DNA from 2 places in the Shewanella sp. SACH genome. Region 1 is predicted to be linked to the other one. Evidence: riboswitches for the same ligand, from Rfam matches in the RefSeq annotation. Region 1 holds a riboswitch; the other holds the start of a gene.
What was found. A riboswitch is a leader RNA that binds a small molecule or an ion and turns the genes downstream of it on or off. The one in region 1 is predicted to bind cobalamin.
Positions count from the first base shown of each region.

Region 2: linked by a shared signal. The riboswitch ahead of BM607_RS09250 (TonB-dependent receptor) and the one ahead of BM607_RS14750 (ABC transporter ATP-binding protein) in region 1 are both predicted to bind cobalamin.

Region 1 covers NZ_MPDG02000003.1:120,467-127,273, reverse strand. The annotation lists gene metH (methionine synthase) at 1-2,562, opposite strand, end outside; gene BM607_RS14755 (histidine phosphatase family protein) at 3,017-3,736, shown strand; cobalamin riboswitch at 3,940-4,106, shown strand; gene BM607_RS14750 (ABC transporter ATP-binding protein) at 4,206-5,099, shown strand; gene BM607_RS14745 (iron ABC transporter permease) at 5,068-6,225, shown strand; gene cobT (nicotinate-nucleotide--dimethylbenzimidazole phosphoribosyltransferase) at 6,398-6,807, shown strand, end outside.
Region 2 covers NZ_MPDG02000002.1:318,241-325,047, forward strand. The annotation lists gene modB (molybdate ABC transporter permease subunit) at 1-445, opposite strand, end outside; gene modA (molybdate ABC transporter substrate-binding protein) at 447-1,238, opposite strand; gene BM607_RS09235 (TOBE domain-containing protein) at 1,444-2,223, shown strand; partial or broken gene BM607_RS09240 (hypothetical protein) at 2,272-3,122, shown strand; gene BM607_RS09245 (hypothetical protein) at 3,338-4,006, shown strand; cobalamin riboswitch at 4,144-4,378, shown strand; gene BM607_RS09250 (TonB-dependent receptor) at 4,487-6,448, shown strand; gene BM607_RS09255 (HDOD domain-containing protein) at 6,729-6,807, shown strand, end outside.

The sequences.
Region 1 (6,807 bases):
TTTAGAGCAAGTGGCGCCGCCGATAATCGCCGGAATGGTTAAGCCTTCGCGGTGGAAGGTTTTCACGTTGTGCACCATCTCGTCCAGACTCGGCGTGATGAGGCCCGACATGCCGATGATATCGATATTGTGTTCTTTCACGGCGTCGAGAATTCGCTCCACCGACACCATCACACCTAAATCGAATACCTCAAAACCGTTACAGGCGAGCACCACGCCGACGATATTTTTGCCGATATCGTGCACGTCGCCTTTTACCGTCACCATCAAAATCTTGCCGTTAGATTGGCCTTCGACCTTTTCCAGCTCGATATAGGGGTTTAAGTAAGCCACGGCTTTTTTCATCACCCGCGCCGATTTCACCACCTGCGGCAGGAACATCTTGCCCGAGCCGAACAAGTCGCCGACCACGTTCATGCCGTCCATCAAGGCGCCTTCAATCACATCCAGTGGACGTTTCGCTTCTTGGCGAGCGGCTTCGGTATCTTCATCGATAAATTCGGTAATGCCTTTGACGAGCGCATGGGATAAGCGTTGGCTCACCGGCCAGCTGCGCCATTCTAAATCTTCTTTTTTGCCGACCTGTGCGCCATCACCGCGAAATTTCTCCGCGATTTCAAGTAACTGCTCGGTATTGCTCGAGCCTTCAACTGGGCAGGGCAAGTTAAGCACCACGTTTTCGACCCGCACTTTAAGCTCAGGATCGATATCGTCGTAAATGGCTAACTGGCCCGCGTTGACAATACCCATGTCCATGCCGACTTTGATGGCGTGGTACAGGAATACCGCGTGAATCGCTTCGCGCACTGGGTTGTTACCGCGGAACGAGAACGACACGTTCGACACGCCGCCCGAAATCATCGCGTGGGGCAGGGTGGCTTTAATCGCTTTAATGGCATCAATAAAATCGACGGCATAGTTGTCGTGTTCATCGATACCGGTGGCGATGGCAAAAATGTTCGGGTCGAAGATGATGTCTTCTGGCGGAAAGCCGACCTTATCAACCAGCACCCGATAAGCGCGGGTACAGATTTCGATTTTACGCGCCTTAGTGTCGGCCTGACCTTGCTCGTCGAACGCCATGATAATGGCCGCCGCGCCGTAGCGTTTCACCAGTGTTGCTTGCTCGATAAACTTGGCTTCGCCTTCTTTGAGGGAAATCGAGTTAACTATTCCTTTGCCTTGAATACATTTGAGACCCGCTTCGATGACTTCCCACTTAGATGAGTCGATCATAATCGGCACGCGGCTGATGTCGGGCTCAGAGGCAATCAAGTTTAAAAACTTGTGCATGATCTCTGCGCCATCGAGCATGCCTTCGTCCATGTTGATGTCGATGATCTGCGCGCCGCTTTCGACCTGCTCGCGGGCGACATCGAGCGCCTGCTCAAACTTACCGTCTTTGATCAGCTTTAAAAACTTGGCTGAACCTGTAACGTTGGTGCGTTCACCCACGTTAACGAACAGGGATTGGGCGTCGATAGTCAGCGGTTCCAAACCGGCTAAGCGGCAGGCGACGGGGATATCGGGTAAAACGCGCGGGTTATGTCTGTCGACCGCTTCGCGAATAACGCGGATATGTTCAGGCGTACTACCACAGCAACCACCGATAATATTGAGCATGCCTTCGCGCGCCCAATCTTCGATCACGTTCGCCATGTTTTCTGGGGTTTCATCATAGCCGCCAAACTCGTTCGGCAGACCCGCGTTCGGATGCGCCGACACATAACATTCGGCTATACGGGATAATTCTTCGACGTACGGGCGCAGCTCTTTTGGTCCGAGCGCACAGTTAAGGCCGATAGATAATGGCTTGATATGGCGCAGGGAATTATAAAAGGCTTCGGTGGTTTGACCGGTAAGGGTACGGCCTGATGCATCGGTAATGGTGCCCGAAATCATGATTGGCAATCTGTCTTTAGAATGCTGACCAAATAAGTCATCGAATACGGATTCAATCGCAAACAGTGCGGCTTTGGCATTTAAGGTATCGAATATGGTCTCGACCATAATGATATCTGCGCCGCCTTCAATCAGCGCCTTAGTGGACTCTCGGTAAGCGCTGACTAACTCATCGAAGCTGACGTTGCGGTAGCCTGGGTCATTCACATCTGGGCTAATCGAACACGTGCGGTTAGTGGGGCCTAACACACCGGCGACGTAGCGTGGAATGCCCGTGGCAGCAAACACTTCATCACAGGCTTCACGGGCGAGGCGCGCGCCGGCTAAGTTAATTTCGGCGGACAGCGACTGCATGTCGTAGTCGGCCATGGCAATAGTAGTAGCATTAAAGGTGTTGGTTTCAATGATGTCGGCACCGGCGTTTAAGTAGTCGGTGTGAATTTGTTTGATGATGTGGGGTTGCGACAACACCAATAAATCGTTGTTGCCTTTGACGTCAGTGTGCCAATCTTTAAAGCGTTCGCCGCGATAATCCTCTTCTTCTAGCTTGTGGTCTTGGATCATAGTGCCCATGGCACCGTCTAAGATTAGAATGCGCTCAGCAAGCTGTTTACGAATGTCTGCCAATATCTGGCCGGCTTTGGTAGAGGGTATCGTCATAAATAATTACCTTAAATACAGCTAAGTTAAGTCCAAGCATCGACCCTTGTTATGCTAAGTGCAGGGTAAAGCGTGTTGTGCAGTCCAGATATTGGCTCTCGTTATCGACCCTAGTGAGTGATCTAAATTAGCTAACTTAGTTAGGCTAAGTGCATTCCATTCTGCTCGGTCGACATGTTGACTACTCGTTTTAGTTATTTATCGTTAGAGTTTAGCTTTGGACATTTAAACGTATAGACGTCCATAATACGCGACTTATGATTGTCAGGGCAAGGTCAAAATTGACTGACGACAATTGAGTCTTATCACCATTTTTCACCCAGTTTAACGGCTCTTTTTTTAGGGCTAGTTGTAGAGCTAGTTGTTGGGCTAGGGCGTAATTGAGTATATAGGACGACGGGTCTAATGTGGGTTTTCAACAAAATTTGCCACGAGTGATAGACATAGGAATACGATGAAACAAGTTCGATTGTTATTGTTACGCCACGGCGAGTGTGAAGGCGGCACCATTTTACGCGGCCGTGTGGATGTGCCTTTAAGCGAAAAGGGCTGGCAGCAAATGTCGGCAGCGGTTGAGGCGCAGGCAAGTACCTGCAGCGCGATTTATAGTTCGACTTCACGCCGCTGCGGCGAATTTGCCCAAGCCTTTGCCGCCGAATTGCATTCGACAGCGGCATTGATATCTGAGTCAAGGCCATTGCAGGCGCAGTTTTTATCGGGTTTACAAGAAATCGACTTTGGCGATTGGGACGGTTGTCGACTCGATGAGCTGTATCAGCAAGAGGGCGAACGCTTAGCGGCCTATTGGCAAAACCCTTGGCAAACACCGCCGCCCAATGGTGAGACTATGGCAAGCTTCGAGTCGCGGGTGAATGGGGCCATTGACCAGATACTCGCCGCCGAGTTTGAACGATTGACAGTTGACTCACAAAACGCCGAGCTGGCTGTGGGAGCGGGCGTGGCTGCGTGTGAACTGGCTGCCAAAGTATGGGTCGTGACCCACGGCGGAGTGATCCGTCACTTAATGGCGCGCGCCCTTGGGGTTGAACGGGTGGTGGGATTTTACAGTCAACTCGATTTACCCGTGGCGGCCGTAGTGAGCATTAATGTGCTGCAAGATGAACACGGCGTTTGTTACTGGCGTTTAGATTGGCCGAGCGGGCGCTGCGAGTGATCCGCGTTGCCCTAAGGTGAAGATTTTTCTTGTCTTACCAGCGTGATTGTCGATTGCCAATTAAGGCAAATATAGGATAATGCTTTTTCCTGACGTCCCCGATGCACACGGCCTTGCAAGGCTGGTGGCAATGTATCGGATGACGTCACAGAAATAGGTGTTGGGAGTTTTGAGTGGTGCGGGGGTGTTCTGTGGCAACTATTGCCTAGACACGCTGCAAAGGCTTGAAATCAATCTCAACATAATAGGGAATCGGGGAGCTGCTCGTCAGTCAGCCCGAACTGTGCCCGCAACTGTGAGTGACTTTTTATATTGTTTTCAATACAAAAAGTGACGAGTCAGGAGACCTGCCTATTTCTGTTATCGCTGCGTGCAGCCTTAGTTCTCGAGCGGGTGACTCGAGGGAGCCGATGACAATGTGCACAACCTTTTTTTATTCAGGTTTGGACTCGCTAGGAGCACCACTTTGGTGAAACTCTCTGCCATCCAAACGAGCCATGCTTTGAATGACAGCGACACTCGCCCATCAGCGAGCCAGACGGTCGCGCTCGATGTCAGCCAGTTAAGCTGGTGTATCGATGGCAAAACCATTCTTTCCAATATTAACTTTGCACTGCCAACGGGGCAGATGTTGGGTTTGATTGGGCCTAACGGTGCGGGTAAGTCTAGCTTGCTACGCTGTTTATATCGCTTTGTTCGCCCGACTCAGGGCAAAATTACCCTGTTTGATCAAGATATTGAGCGTTTATCGCCCAAGGCGTTTGCTTGCCGCGTCGCCGTAGTGCAGCAAGACACGCCGCACTATTTTGATTTAACCACAGAGCAATTGGTCAGCATGGGCTTAACACCGCATAAGGGCATGTTCGATACCAATTCGAGCTGTGATGGCGAGCGCATTGCAAAGGCATTAGAGAAAGTCGGCCTGAGCCATAAGATGCATCAACAGTACGAGCACTTATCTGGCGGTGAAAAGCAGCGCGCTTTGATCGCCCGCGCCATAGTGCAGCAGCCGCAACTGTTGATCCTCGATGAGCCAACCAACCACCTCGATGTGCGTTATCAAATTCAAATCCTCGAATTAGTGCGTAGTCTTGGCATCAGCGTGATTGCCTCTATTCACGATCTCAATTTAGCCAGCGCCCTGTGCGACAGTTTATTGTTGATCCATAACGGTGAAGTCAGCGCTATGGGAACGCCAACCGAAGTATTAACCGAGGCGCGAATTGGCGATGTGTTCGGCGTATGCGCTCAGGTGTCGACCCATCCACAACATAAAAAGCCCTTAATCAGCTACTTCTATGGCTACCATGATTCGACGCACAACATGGCTGATGCTTTGGCTGAGCGAGGCGAGGGCGGATGATTCAGGGAGTAAACAGCATTTCATCTCACATTTGGGGCGTATCGTGACACCTTTGACGAGACAACAACTGATGCTGGTCGCATTAGGCATAATCACTTTGATAACCCCCATTGCCGCCACGAGTTTTGGCGCGGCGAACATCAGTTTTATGGATGTTATCCAAGTGTTTATCAATAAAATGGCCAACCTCACTCAAGCCAATGGCATGACAGAGCGCATCGTGATGGAGCTCAGACTGCCGCGTATTTTGCTGGCCTTTGTGGCGGGTGCGGGTTTGTCCTTGGCGGGCAGTGTGCTGCAAACCGTGACCCGTAATCCGCTGGCCGACCCTTATCTGTTTGGCATTAGTTCAGGCGCGTCCTTTGGCGCTGTGGTGATGTTGACGCTATTCACGGGCTCTGGATTTTTTGAGAATGCGGGTATGGCGGCGAACTCGGGGATTTTTAGTGGCTCGGGCGCCTTGTCGGGTTTGCTCTGGTTTAGCTTGCCCTTCGGCGCTTTTATTGGCGCCAGTTTGTCGGTACTGATAGTGCTGGCCTTGTCTGGGCTTGGGCTCAATAGCCAAGTGGAGCGCATGTTGCTCTCAGGCGTGGCGACCTCCTTTATGTTCGGCGCGCTAACGAGTCTGCTGCTGTATTTCGCCAGTCCGCAGGCGACGGCTTCTGTGCTGTTTTGGAGTTTAGGCAGTTTCGCCAAGGCCAGTTGGTCCTTGCTAGTGCTGCCAACACTGGTGATTGGCGCGAGTTTGTTCATTATTTTAGGCATGAAACGGCAGATCATGGCGTTGCAAGCGGGGGATGAAACGGCGCATACCTTAGGTGTGAATGTGCCTAAGTTGCGACTCAATATGTTGCTGCTCTGCTCCTTGATTACCGCGATTTTGGTCGCTACCTGCGGTGGGATTGGGTTTGTCGGTTTGATGATCCCCCACACAGTGCGCATGCTGTTTCCCGGTCGTCAGCCGATTATTTTAACGGCGCTGGTGGGCGGATTATTTATGGTGTGGATTGATGTGCTGGCGCGCTGTTTATTGGGCAATCAAGAGTTGCCCGTAGGTATTATCACGGCGGCCATAGGTAGCATGTTCTTTTTGCTGATTTTGCGTAAACGCAGAGTCATGCCGTAAGCACCTAGTCAGAACGTAATCCTAGAGTCATCTAGCAAGCGCAGACTGGCGAGATAATCAGCATTTTTGTTGATATCTGCCCCGCGATTGGAAATGCAAAATTGGACATGTTAGTCATTAGTCATAGACGCAGGATGCGTTGTGGTTATTTAAGATAATAAGTGGAGTGTGGATGTCTCAGTCAGCCGTGTCTTTTCAAATCAGCCCTGTGAGTAAAACGCAGGATCCGCTGATCCAGCAAAAAATTGATCTTAAGACTAAGCCGCCCGGCGCCTTAGGTCAGCTCGAATCCTTAGCCTTACAGATTGCCCGCGTGCAAGCGACTGATTCACAGCAAACGGATCAGCCACAAAATACTGTGCTGAAAATCGTTCATCCAACCATGTTAGTGTTTGCGGGTGATCATGGTATTGCCGCAGAAGGCGTGTCGATTGCCCCTAGCGAAGTGACGCGCCAAATGGTGCAAAACTTTGCCCATGGCGGCGCGGCGATTAACGTTTTTTGTCGGCAGGTGGGCTTTACGCTCGAAGTGATCGATTGCGGTATTTTAACGCCAGTCGAAGGGGTTGAAGGCATTATTGA
Region 2 (6,807 bases), on a different contig from region 1:
TGGTGAGAAATACCCGCCATCGACTGCTACCTAAAGTGCGTGCGGCCTGCTCGAGTCGAATATCAACGGTTTCAAAGGATTGGCGTATGGCTCTGACCATCAGAGGGAATGACACTATCGCCGCCGCGAGGGCCGCACCGCGCCAACTAAAGCTAAAACTGATGCCAAACCAATTAAATAGCCACTGGCCGATAAAACCTTGGCGGCCCATGCTAATCAGCAGGAGGTAACCCACTACAACGGGCGGTAACACCAGTGGTAGATGGAGCACACTGTCGAATATAGCCTTGCCAGGAAACTCGACTCTGGCCAGCACCCAAGCGCATAAAATGCCCAAGGGTAAACTGGCGATAACGGCAACGGATGACACCTTTAAGCTGAGCAGCAGTGCGGCAATTTCATAGTCGCTTAAAAGAGAGCCGCTTAGTAGAGAACCACTCAGCACCCTAATTCACTCCAAAGCCATATTTTTCAAACACATTTTTTGCGCTTGGGCCTTGCAGATACTCATTGAACGCTTTGGCGCTTGCCGTCGATTCTTGTTTGACTAAGGCGATAGGGTATTCAATTGGGCTGTAGCTCGTCTCTGGGAAGGTGGCCACGATTTTGATCTTCTGGGCGACTTTCGCATCGGTTGAATACACTATGCCTAGCGGCGCTTCGCCCTGTTCAACTAAGGCGAGGGCGGCGCGGACATTGTTAGCGCGGGCGAGTAATGGCTCAGCAGCTTGCCACAGCTTGAGATTTTCGAGGGCTTGCTTGGCATATTGTCCTGCGGGCACATGATCAGGATCGCCAACTGCCATACGGCTGCCTTTTAATACGGTTTTGATATCCCAATCGCCATTGAGCACCACCTCTGTGATGGGGCTATTTTTCTCGGCAATCAAGACTAAGGTATTTTTTAACAAGGTTTTTCGGCTGTTAACATCGACCGCTTTAGCATCGACCAGATAATCCATCCACTTTTGATTGGCCGAGATAAACAGATCGGCGGGTGCACCATTGGCCACTTGTTTTGCCAGTGTTGAGGAAGAGGCGAAGGAGAATATCACCTTAGTATTGTGTTCTTTTTCATATTGCTGGCCGATTTCGTTAAGTGCATTGGTGAGCGATGCCGCTGCAAAAACAGTCACTTGCTCATTGTCTGCCGCAAAAATTGGGCTAGATGTCAGTACCATTGTGAATAATGAAGCTGTGGTAAAACGCAGTAATTGCTTAAGGTGAATGGATTTCATTGTGTTCCTCCGTGATAAAAAGTAATCGTTATATACCAATCTATATAACGATCATTCAAGCCCTAAGCAATCAATTAGTGATCTGTGTGCGGTTTCTTGTGGATTAATGGCATTAATCCGCTGAAATATCTCGGCAATCTTATTGGTATCCTCAAGGTGATGGAGGACAATAGGGCTCAAGTCAGACTTGGGTGCGGGATAAACGATGGATTTACATGCATTACTTACGCTTTCCCTCGGGGATAAGCCCTTCGCCAATCCTAGGCGGATAAGCCTGCTCGAGCAGGTCGCCAGCACAGGCTCGATAAGCCAAGGCGCCAAGCTTGCGGGGATCAGTTATAAAGCGGCGTGGGACGCGATCAATGAGATGAACACCGCCATGCCCGAACCCGTAGTGTGCAGCGAAAAAGGCGGCAAAGGTGGTGGTGGCGCTAAACTCACCGAATTTGGCGAGCGTTTGCTTAAGGTGTATTCCATCACCTCCCAAGTACAAGAAATGGCCTTGGCCGCCTTGCTCGATGAGTCCGTCGACATGCACAGTTTATTAGATGTGATGGCGCATTTCTCCCTCAATACTAGCGCCCGCAATCAGTTAACGGCTCGTATCAATGGCATTGATTCATTTGGATTAAATGACGAAATCAGCGTGACCTTAGCGGGCGGGCAACAGATTCAGATTTCAGTGACCCATTCGAGCCGCGAGCGCTTGCAGTTAGCCTTAGATAAATCCGTATTGTTACTGTTTAAAGCCCCCGCAGTACTGGCTATGACTCATGCCTGCGAAGTGGATGGGCAAAATTGCCTCAGTGGTCGTTTGCTGAGCGTGACTGAACTTGGTGATAAGGCCGAATTAACCATAGATATTGATGGCAAAGATGTCATCTATTCAGTGATGCCACTTACCCAAATGCAGGCGTTGGCTGTCGGCGAACCATGTTTTGCCTGTTTTGATGCCACGCAGGTGATCCTCTCCAGCATGAATTAACCGAATGGAGTGATTAATTCGGTTAATCATTAGATAGTCGCATGACAGATTTTCAAGCTCTATGTAAACCATCAAACCATAATAGCGCTCAATGCCAGTGGAAAAGTGCACACTTGGGGTTACGGTCCCGAAGGGGGCAATAGGCTGCATTTGCAGAATAAACTGGCGATATCTTTGCCGAAGGACGAAGTTTTACGGCACTTAAGACAAAGACGGCATGGGGGTAAAGTAGCGATATTTATCCGATTCGTAGTGCACTTCAGGATGTCGTGAGTATTACGTCAAATAGCTGTGCTTTTGCAATCTTAAGTCCAGCGGGAGAAGCGCACTTTTGGGGCAATGAAACGAACTGCGGTATCGATTGGCTCAAACAAACAGATATTAAAGGCGTGAACAGTATTGTCAGTGTCGGCACGGGATTTCTGTTGCTGCGTGACAATGCCGTACCGCAAATCCTCGTCGATGACAGTGACTACGCCTATCTATATGGTTTTCACTATGCCCAAGAGATCCTCAATCGATATTGGCAGAAGGGAAGCAAAATCACCATAAGTTCAGTATCATTTGTATTCACCCGTCCTGACGGCAAAGTCGTGCCAGTAGGCTATAGGGCTAACCTAGAAAATGTCGAGAAGCTCATAGAACGCATCCCGCGATTAACTTGGTTAGCGAGGGCGGGTGAGGGTTATGTCGGGATCAGTGAAAAGGAGGAATGGGTCTCTTGGTCGATGAATAACGAGATGCTCGCCAAATCTCCGCTGCAGCCAGCCGATTCGTTGGTGATTAAGCCGCTGGATTTTGCCCCTGTTGCCCAATGCGAAACGCCAGAGCAACGGCAGGCGATTCTGAGTCAGGAAAGGCCTAAACCTGAAGTAAAAATGTGGTTGTTTAGCGAATAGCATTCACCTCTTTTACCATCACGGCGCAGATAAACGGAGTATTTCTCTGTTATTTACGCCGTGACAGTGATTATTTCTTTTAAAGTGGCAGTTAATCTAGGCTTTTGACTGTTTTCAATCTGGGTTATTCGCTAGAATGCTGGGTGTTTTCTGTTCAATTTCATGATGTCGTATTAATTAGTATTAGTTATAAGTGCGATACAAGGATGATAAGTATGAAATTAGCATTGTGTTCACCTATTGGATTATTTCAAGGTGCCAGTGTGTTGTTACTCTGCAGCTTAATTGGCTCAGAGCCTGTTCAAGCCACATTAGATATGCCCCGGAGCGAAAGCGGCGCTGCTCATACCCATGTATTGCCCGTATTTGGTCAGCAATTAGGGTTCAATCTGCCTGCGGGCTGGAAACAGGCTTATCATGAGGAGCAAGCAGGCATGTTTATGGCAGAGTTTGTGCCAGAGCAGGAAGCATTAACCCAGTGGAGTGCGCTATTTTGCGTGCAGGGTTTTAAGGATATGGCCGAGAGTATTAGCCCTGAGCGCTTCTTAGATGCGATGGCCGAGACCTATAAATCGACCTGTGACGGCGAAGTGGTGTACCAGAAGCTCGGTGACACCGAAGTCGATGGACACGCTGGATTTCATGCGATTCTAGGCTGTACAGCCATGCCCAATATGCACGGTGTGACGCCACTGAATCCCAAAGCCTATGCTTCAACTCCTCAAGGGGAAATTGGCTACTATACGGTTGTTAGTGGCAATAAAGATTTGTATCTGTTGCATAAGTCGATGCGAGGTGCCGTTTTTTCTGCCGATAAACCGCCGCTGCAGGCGGATAATAGCCAAGATTTTATTTCCACTTTAGTCCCATTCTCCTTGAAGTAGGCTGTAGACGCTCGCTTGAGTTTGATGGACTTTCATCCGTATAGACGTCTATAATGCGCGCGCTCAGGCTCTATAATGTGCTGAGCCTTAAGGGGCGATAGCAGTCTTTATTGATGGCTGTACCCTATGAATCAAATTTTTAGTCAACCTTCTGAGGTGCTTGCGTGCGAAAGCCGCGAGATAATCGGGAAGCCAGTGGAATTCTGGCACTGCCCCCGCAACGGTAAAAGGTGAGAGAAGACCGCGTTTGATTGGTGAGTTCAAGACCGAACCCGATAGTCAGAATGTAAAAGGTCAGTCTCGCGTTAATCCAATTTTTAAGGGATTAACATAGCCTAAGTCCGGAGACCGGCCCTAAAGGTGTTTTTGAGATTTCGGTGGGCAGATCTCAAAATGCGATAGTCACTGTCAGTATCTTTTACTGAATGAACAGTATCGTGGCGCTAATGCCCCGTTTTCCTTGCAGGAGTTAAAGGTAAAATGGGAACAAATCCAACAAAAATCGCGCTGCTGATCGGTAGCTTTTGCAGTTTTTCCGTTATCGCGCCCGCTATGGCGGCAGACGATACCAGCACAGCGAAAGTCGACGAGCATCTTGTCGTGATCGGCCGCTCTGACAATACCCCGTTAAATATTGCCGCGAATGTGAATGTGATTGACGCTGCGGCGATTGAAATGAGCGGTGCCACTAGCGTGACTGACGTTTTACGCGGTCAAAGCGGTATTCAAATTTCGGATAATAACATCGGTACTAGTTTTGCGATGCGTGGCTTTAGCGCCAGCACTGCCGTTAATAACACGCTGATTTTACTTGATGGTCGTCGCCTCAATAATATCGATATCGCTGCTCCTAGTCTTAATGCCATACCGCTTAACCAAGTCGAGCGCATCGAAATTTTATCGGGTAGTGCGGGTGTGCTCTATGGCGATCAAGCGGTAGGCGGCGTGATCAATATTGTCACTAAATCTCCTGAAAATACTGGTGGTAGCGTGCAGTTATCCGGCGGCAGCTTTGATACCTATGAAGGTCGCGGTGATGTGTCTGGCGCGATCAACAAGGATTGGCGTTACTTTTTCACTGGTAGCTATAACCAAGGTGACAACTACCGCAAGCATAATGCCAATGAAACAGGGTCGATTTTAGGTCGCATTCAATATAAAACGGCCACAGATTCGTTCTTTATTGAAACCAGCTATTACGACGATGACCGTGAAAATCCTGGCTCATTGACAGAAGAACAGTTCAATAAAGACCCACGCCAATCTTTCAAGAGCAGCGAATATGTCCATGAGATGACCACTGCGGCGCGCACGGGTTATCAGCATCAGCTTAATCAAAATTGGGCTTTAGCAGCGGATTTAGATTATAGCGATACCTTAGTGTCTTCTTTTAATTGGGGGGCGAACAGCCATAACACGCGCTCACTGTTGATGTTTAGCCCTAAAGCGTTAGCGAACTACAGTACGCGTCAAGGTGAGCTAAACCTAGTCACAGGTTTAGACATCAGCCGTGGTAAGGCTGATTTTGACACTATGGCGCGTAGTAATGTACAACAAATGCAAAGCGCCTATCTACAAGCCACTGTGCCATTAAGCCATACCCTAAGTTATGTTGTGGGTGGTCGTTATGCGCGGGTGACCGACGAGTTAGTCGATGGTAATGTCTATCCTAATGGCATGGATTTAGATGAAGATGCGACAGCATTCGAGTTTGGCCTGAACTACCGTCCTAGTACAGAGCACAGATTCTATCTACGTGGCGATGAAAACTTCCGTTTTGCGAAAGTGGATGAGCAAGCTTATACCTCTAAAAATGTGTTTGGCTTAAAGCCGCAGACGGGCCGCTCCTACGAAGCGGGTTGGGATTGGACTCTTGCGAGCCAAACTTTACGAGTAAGCCTATACCGTCTCGATTTGGAAGATGAAATTGTCTTCGACCCAAGTGCGGAAAAACCTGAACTTGGCAGTTTCCAAGGTGCGAACGTTAATGCCGACGCTTCTCGTCGTTATGGCGCGAGTGCCGATTGGGATTGGCAGGTGACTCAAGCAATGCAACTCGGGTTAGAGTATAACTATATCGATGCTGAATTTACTGACGGTATCAATGATGGCAAGGAGTTGTCTTGGGTGGCAAAACACACGGGGCGCGGTTATGTCAGCATGGATTTTGCCGAGCATTTCCAGGTCTTTGCCGAAGCAATTTATACTGGTAACCGCTTTATCGAAGGCGATAACGGTAACGAAGGCGATAAGCTGGCCAGTTACGTGCTCGGTAATTTAGCCTTGAATTATAATCGTGATGCTTGGCTTGCCAGCCTGCGTATCGATAACCTATTTGATAAAGACTATGTCAGCGCAGGCTATTACGGTGGCCTTTGGGGGGATAGTTATTACTCTGGCCGTGGTCGCGATATTCGTTTAACCCTTGGTTATCGCTTCTAGGCATTGATTCGCTCAATTTCGATAAAGCCAGACTCAGTCTGGCTTTTTATTTTTTACGCTGAGTTCAAAGAATAAATCTTAAAATAGGTATAGTCTTGAATATCGTTTCAGTAGAGTGACTAAATTGTCGTTATCTTTAGTGGTTAGCGGGCAGCAATAACTAAACAGGAATAATTTATGTTTTACTCTGCTGTTTGTGGCTGAAATTCTTTAAATTTTGGGTATGATGTGAAGAGTAACCGAATCATCTTATTGCTAATAAACAGGTGCAAAGTGTCTTATGACAGATCTTGAGCAACAGGTTTTTACTCAAGTTAGAGCTATCATAGCGAATGAAGAGCAAGTGATTGGCCGCCGAG